Regions from separate parts of the Sphingomonas phoenicis genome, predicted to be linked through region 3. Evidence: predicted binding sites of a transcription regulator. Region 3 holds the regulator's gene; each other region holds the start of a gene.
What was found. Region 3 encodes LexA, which represses DNA repair genes until DNA is damaged. Its sites were predicted from a motif close to GTTCCNCNCTTGTTCT; they were not measured.
Positions count from the first base shown of each region.

Region 1: the regulator LexA is predicted to act here: its motif matches at 1,462-1,477, upstream of ABC319_RS15440 (ribonucleoside-diphosphate reductase subunit alpha).
Region 2: the regulator LexA is predicted to act here: its motif matches at 898-913, upstream of uvrA (excinuclease ABC subunit UvrA).

Region 1 is NZ_JBDFMC010000002.1:3,040,216-3,042,483, forward strand. It holds gene ABC319_RS15440 (ribonucleoside-diphosphate reductase subunit alpha) at 1-1,361, opposite strand, end outside; gene ABC319_RS15445 (HNH endonuclease) at 1,744-2,181, opposite strand; gene ABC319_RS15450 (Flp family type IVb pilin) at 2,266-2,268, opposite strand, start outside.
Region 2 is NZ_JBDFMC010000002.1:1,454,365-1,456,632, reverse strand. It holds gene ABC319_RS08215 (HupA family protein) at 1-755, opposite strand, end outside; gene uvrA (excinuclease ABC subunit UvrA) at 920-2,268, shown strand, end outside.
Region 3 is NZ_JBDFMC010000002.1:672,778-675,045, forward strand. It holds gene ABC319_RS04200 (molybdopterin molybdotransferase MoeA) at 1-669, shown strand, start outside; gene lexA (transcriptional repressor LexA) at 726-1,427, shown strand; gene ABC319_RS04210 (ComEC/Rec2 family competence protein) at 1,388-2,268, opposite strand, start outside.

The DNA of each region.
Region 1 (2,268 bases), 2.4 Mb from region 3:
ATGATGCTGATCGACGCGGTCGGCGCGATCGCCATCTTGCAGCTGAACCGCTCCATCACGCCGACATCGGCCGCATCGGGGCAGGGCCCGCGCTCGACGGCGAGCTGCATCGACGCCTCGTTCACCTGCGCGTTGATCTGCCTGAAGATGCGCAGGTTCCACGACTTGGCCATCGCCCCCTCGAACGCGAGACCGCGCGCCTGGAGGAACGAGTGGAAGCCCATGACGCCCAGGCCGACCGACCGCTCGCGCGCGGCGGAATAGGCGGCGCGCTCCATGCCGGGTTCGTGCCGGTCGATATAATCCTGGAGGACGTTGTCGAGGAAGCGCATCACGTCCTCGACGAAGCCCTTCTCGTCCTTCCACTGGTCCCACGTCTCGAGGTTGAGCGAGGACAGGCAGCAGACGGCGGTGCGATCGTTGCCCAGATGATCCTTGCCGGTGGGCAGCGTGATCTCCGAGCACAGGTTCGAGGTCGACACCTTCAGCCCCAGCTGGCGGTGGTGCGCCGGCATCGTCGAATTCACATGGTCGGCGAAGACGATATAGGGCTCGCCGGTCGCCAACCGGGTCTCGACCAGCTTCTGGAACAGCGCGCGCGCATCGACGCGGCCGCGCTCCGACTGGTCCTTGGGGCTGCGCAGGATCCACTCGGCGCCGTCGCGCACCGCCTCCATGAAGGCATCGGGGATCAGGACGCCGTGGTGCAGGTTCAAGGCCTTGCGGTTGAAATCGCCCGAGGGCTTCCGGATCTCGAGGAACTCCTCGATCTCGGGATGCGAGATGTCGAGATAGCAGGCGGCCGAGCCGCGGCGCAGCGACCCCTGCGAAATCGCGAGCGTCAGCGAATCCATGACCCGCACGAACGGGATGATGCCCGAGGTCTTGCCGTTCAGGCCGACCGGCTCGCCGATCCCGCGGACATTGCCCCAATAGGTGCCGATGCCGCCGCCGCGCGAGGCGAGCCAGACATTCTCGTTCCAGGTATCGACGATGCCGTTCAGGCTGTCGGGCACCGAGTTCAGATAGCAGCTGATCGGCAGGCCGCGGCCGGTGCCGCCGTTCGACAGCACCGGCGTGGCGGGCATGAACCACAGGCGCGAGATATAGTCGTAGATGCGCTGCGCATGCGCGGCATCGTCGGCATAGGCGCTGGCGACGCGGACGAAGAGATCCTGGTACGATTCGCCCGGCAGCAGGTAGCGATCGTTCAGCGTCTCCTTGCCGAAATCGGTCAGCAGCGCGTCGCGCGAGTGATCGACCTCCAGCGCATAGGGCTGGGGCGCGACCGACTTGCTGTCCAGCGGGGCGTCCTTCGCCGGGGCTCCGGCCGCCGTCGGCTCGACCGTGTCGGCCGTCATGGCATCGTTCGTGAAATCCATGGCCACTCGCGCTCCTTCGTTCCCAGTTCGTTCGAATCGGGGTCTGTCACCGGTTTAGCACGCAACCACCGGCGCGTGCAGAACAAATGGAGACCATCGGTGCCGGGCCACTGCCCCGCTTCCCCGTCGATGTCGTAACGAACACACCATCTATTGGGTTCGTCGCCGATCCCTGACGCTACTGATTGTGCATTAGACGGGGCGGAGCAAGCGCATATTTCCGATCACGCCCGGCGGCGTCGCCGAACACCGCATGCCGCGGGGCAGCGACGCAAGCTTCCCTGCGGCCTCCGCGGATCGCAAGAGAACCTTTGGGGAACGTGAAATAAAAAGGCGCTATGGTACTTGGTGTGCCCGGCGGCTAAATGTTGTTGGGCACGCCACCCTTGAACGTCGGCTTGAAGCTTTTTGGCCGGTTGGCGAGCCGAGCCCTCACCACCGTCTGCCAAACCAGATCGCAACCCGTCGGCAGGCTGTTGCCGCGGTTCTGATTGCAGCGTTGGTGCTTGAGAATCCCATTGTCGAGAGTGCGCATCCCGCCATGGCTTTGCGGAACGACATGATCGAACGACGGATACTGAGGATAGTAGGGTTTAAGGCCCTTGGCACTCGGGACGGGCTTTCCGCATCCAGCGCAGATCGAACCCTGCGCCCACCGTAGTGCACGAAGCTGGTTGGCCTTTTGCGCTTTCGCTGACACGCGGACTGTGTATCTGCACCCAGTTAAAACCGGCTTACCGGACGCAAGTAGGCGGTCCGCCGAAGTGGCCCCAACATCTTTAATTCCACGCATCCTCATACGGGTACGCGTGTCCTGTTGGCAGGTATACTACCTCAATCCTGTGAGAGAGCCGGCCAGACACCCCCAAGCATGAAGCAGCGATCA
Region 2 (2,268 bases), 780 kb from region 3:
AAGCCGTTGCCGCTACCCAGCCGGCCCGCGGCGACCACTTCGATCCCGCCGCCCGTGCGCGATTCCTCGGTCGTCAGGTCGTATTCCTGCACATAGTTCTTCAGGGCGAAGGTGCCGAGGGCCAGATCGATCGCGAAGCTGCCGGCACCGGTGAACGCGCGCGGCGCCACCCCGCGCTGGGTGACGAAGCCGAACGCATCGGTCGCGTATTGCGCCGTGCCCGTGCGCGGCACCGCCGCCACCGGCGTGTCCAGCCCGAACGTGAACACGTCCAGGCTCGTCTCCTGCAAAGGTGCCGTGCCCGCATTCCGCTGCCAGAATCCCAGCGCGACGTAGCGGTTGGCCACGGTGCCGGTGAAGGGCGTCGTCACGATCGTCAGGAAATCGCGCGCATCGCCGGTCTTCACGAACAGCCGCTGGCCGGGATCCTGCCCGGTGCGCTCGTCGGCCGGGAGGAAGGTCTGCGCACGGCCGTCGCCGGTGATGGTGTAGCTCTGCGTCGCCGCGTCGTACCTCACGGTGACGGCGGAGCGCGCCGCCGCCCCGCGCTCGACCAGCCCGGTCGAGGTGTTCAGCGTCGTCTGGGTCGTCGCCGACTCCGACGCGAAGGTCTGCGTCGCCTTCAGGTCGGTGATGACCGTGTTCGTCGGCGTCGGCGTCGGTGCGGGCGGGGCCGGCGTGCTCGCCACGCCGCCGCCGCCGCCGCACGCACTCGTCATCAGCAGCCCCGCGGCCAGCAGCGCCATCGTCGGCATCCGCGCCCCTGCGGACGTCCGCCATGATCCCGTCATCATCTGATCCCCCCGGTGCCACCGCTAGCCGAGCGTCCGCGCGGGTCAAGCCGCCTCTCGCATCCGGCGCCGGGACTTCCTATTTTCCCGGCCTAGCCCTGCGCACAGAACGGAAGTAGAACGTCCTCATGCTGACCAAGATCTCCGTCCGTGGTGCCCGCGAACACAATCTGAAGGATGTCGACGTCGACATCCCGCGCGACACGCTGACGGTCATCACCGGGCTGTCCGGGTCCGGCAAGTCGTCGCTCGCCTTCGACACCATCTATGCCGAGGGGCAGCGTCGATACGTAGAATCCCTTAGTGCCTATGCCCGCCAGTTCCTCGAACTGATGCAGAAGCCCGATGTCGACCATATCGAGGGGCTGTCCCCGGCCATTTCGATCGAGCAGAAGACGACCAGCCGCAACCCGCGCTCGACGGTGGCGACCGTCACCGAGATCTACGACTATATGCGCCTGCTCTGGGCGCGCGTCGGCGTCCCCTATTCGCCGGCCACCGGCGAGCCGATCGCCGCGCAGACGGTCAGCCAGATGGTCGACCGGGTCCTGTCCCTGCCCGAGGGGACGCGCCTCTATCTCCTCGCCCCCGTCGTCCGCGGTCGCAAGGGCGAGTACCGCAAGGAACTGGCCGAGTGGCAGAAGGCGGGCTTCACCCGCGTCCGCATCGACGGCACCATCCACGAGATCGACGAGGCGCCCGCGCTCGACAAGAAGTACAAGCACGACATCGAGGTCGTCGTCGACCGCCTCGTCGTGCGCGAGGATATCGCCACGCGCCTGGCCGAGAGCTTCGAGGCGGCGCTGAAGCTCGCCGACGGCCTCGCCTATGTCGACCCCGCCGACCCCGTCGAGCCGCACACCCCGTCCAGCGTCGTGCTGGGCGACAACGCACCCCCCGGCCGCATCGTTTTTTCGGAAAAGTTCGCCTGCCCGGTCAGCGGCTTCACCATTTCGGAGATCGAGCCCCGCCTGTTCAGCTTCAACGCGCCGCAGGGCGCCTGCCCGGCGTGCGACGGCCTGGGCGAGAAGCTGATCTTCGACGAGGACCTCGTCGTCCCCAACCACGACCTGACGATCAAGAAGGGCGCGATCGTCCCCTGGGCGAAGAGCAACCCGCCCAGCCCCTATTACATGCAGGTGCTAGCCAGCCTCGCCAAGGCGTTCGACTTCTCGCTCGACACCCCCTGGAAGGATCTCCACCCCGAGGTGCAGGACAAGATCCTGTTCGGTACCGAGGGCAAGGCGGTCGTCCTCACCTTCATCGACGGCAAGAAGAAGTATGACGTCAACAAGCCGTTCGAGGGCGTCATCGGCAACCTCAACCGCCGCATGCTCCAGACCGAGAGCGCGTGGATGCGCGAGGAACTGTCCAAATACCAGTCGAGCCAGGCGTGCGAGGTCTGCCACGGCGCCCGCCTGAAGCCGGAGGCGCTGGCGGTGAAGGTGGCGATGCAGGACATCAGCCACGCCACCCG
Region 3 (2,268 bases):
CGGATTCGCGTCGCCATCGCCGCTACCGGCGACGAACTGGTCGCACCCGGCCCCGCGAACGATCCCGCCGCATTGCCCGAATCCAACGGCGCGATGCTCGCGGCGATGCTGATGGCGCTGCCGGTCGACCTGATCGATCTCGGCATTCTGCCCGACCGGCTGGACGTGCTGCGCGACGCGTTCGCCGCCGTCGATGCCGATCTGCTCGTCACGACCGGCGGCGCGTCGGTGGGCGACCATGATCTGGTCCGGCCCGCGCTGGAGGCGGCGGGCGGCGCGATCGATTTCTGGCGCATCGCTCTCCGTCCCGGCAAGCCGATGATGGCCGGGCGACGCGGCGACATGCTGGTGCTGGGCCTGCCGGGCAACCCGGTGTCGGCCTTCGTCACCGCCACCCTGTTCGTCCTGCCGCTCGTGGCGCGGCTGGCCGGTGCGGCCGATCCGCTGCCCGCGATCGGCCACGCGATTCTGGGCGAGGATCTGCCCGCCAATGGCGGCCGGACCGATTATCTTCGTGCCGAGTTGCGGGATGGCCGCGCCTATGCCTCGACCATTCAGGACAGCTCGATGCTCCTGACCCTGGCCCGTTCGACGTGCCTCGTCATCCGGGCGGCGTGTGCACCGGCGGCGATCGCCGGCGAATCGGCGGAAATCCTGATGATCGCTTGACGCAAGCCGGATTGTTCCATATCGGTTCCTCGTCTGTTCCCCGACGGAGGCTCGGCATGCTCACGCGCAAGCAGCACGAACTGGTCTGCTTCATCAACGATCGCCTGAAGGATACGGGCGTCTCCCCCTCGTTCGAGGAGATGAAGGAGGCGCTCGACCTGAAGTCGAAATCCGGCGTGCACCGCCTGATCTCGGCGCTCGAGGAGCGGCAGTTCATCCGTCGCTTGCCGAACCGCGCTCGCGCGCTGGAGGTGCTGCGGATGCCCGACCGGCCCGAGAAGGTCGAGAAGAAGGCACGTGGCCGCGTCAACGTTGGTGGTGCCAATGTTGGTGGTCAGTCGCAACTTCCTCAACATTCGCGGGCTCCCGCGAACGATGTCGTCGAAATTCCGCTGCATGGCCGCATCGCTGCCGGTGTCCCGATCGAGGCGTTCGAGGGATCGACGATGCTGTCGGTACCCGCGGCGCTGCTCGGCCAGGGTGATCATTACGCGCTGGAGGTCTCCGGCGATTCGATGGTCGAGGCGGGCATTCTCGATGGCGACTATGCGCTGGTCCGCCGGACAGAGGTCGCGCGCGACGGCGAGATCGTGGTGGCCCTGATCGACGAGGCGGAGGCGACGCTGAAGTTCTTCCGGCGAGAGGGCACGATGGTTCGCCTCGATCCCGCCAACCGCTCCTACGATCCGCAGCGCTACGCACCCCAGCAGGTCCGCATTCAGGGCAAGCTGTCGGGCCTGCTCCGCCGGTACGACTGACCGGCGGGCGACTGCGCCGACGGGATCGGCGCGGCGCCGGTTCGTGGTGGATCGATCCAGGGATGCTCGTCGCCGGGGTCGCGCACGGTGACGACACGGCCGGTCGCGAAGGTGACCGACACTCCCCCGGTGCGGGCCAGCGTCTCGCGGTCCAGCTTCAGCCAGCGTGGCCGGCATGCGCCCGGCAGTCGCCGTTCGCTGACCGCGACATCGGCCTGCCGGCATGCTGCGATCAGGTCGCCGGCGGGAACCATGTCGGCGCTCCTCGTCATCAGTATGCGCCAGCGGTCGTCGATGGTGGCCAGGCACAGGTCTCGCGTGCATCGAACCCCTTGCGTCTCGGCCATCAGCACCGGTTCGGTCGCCGTGCCGCCGTTCGCCGCCAGAACGTCGCGCATGTAGTCGCCGGTGCGGTCGCGCAGGATCGCGACCTCACCCCGCGCCGTCCTGATCGCCGCGTGCCGGCCGTCGCCGGTCACCAGCAGGTCCGGCACCGGCGTCGCCATCGCCCACGCGATGCCTAGCACCAGCGGCAGGACACCCCACCGGCGCACCCGCGTCTGCCACAGCGCCAGCCACAGCCCACCGGCGACGATCGCGGCAAAGGCACCGTCCGGCATGGCCGGCCACGCCGTGACCGCCCCCGGCGCCGCCGCAACGGTCCGTGCCAGCCATAGCAGCAGCGCTAGCGCCTGTTCCGTCCCCCACCACGCCGGCGCACCGAGCCCTGCGACGTCGAGCAGCAGGGCGAGCAGTTCCAGTGGCATGATGATGAACGTCGTCAGCGGGATCGCGACGATATTGGCAAGGGCGCCGTACAATCCGGCGCGGTGGAAATGAT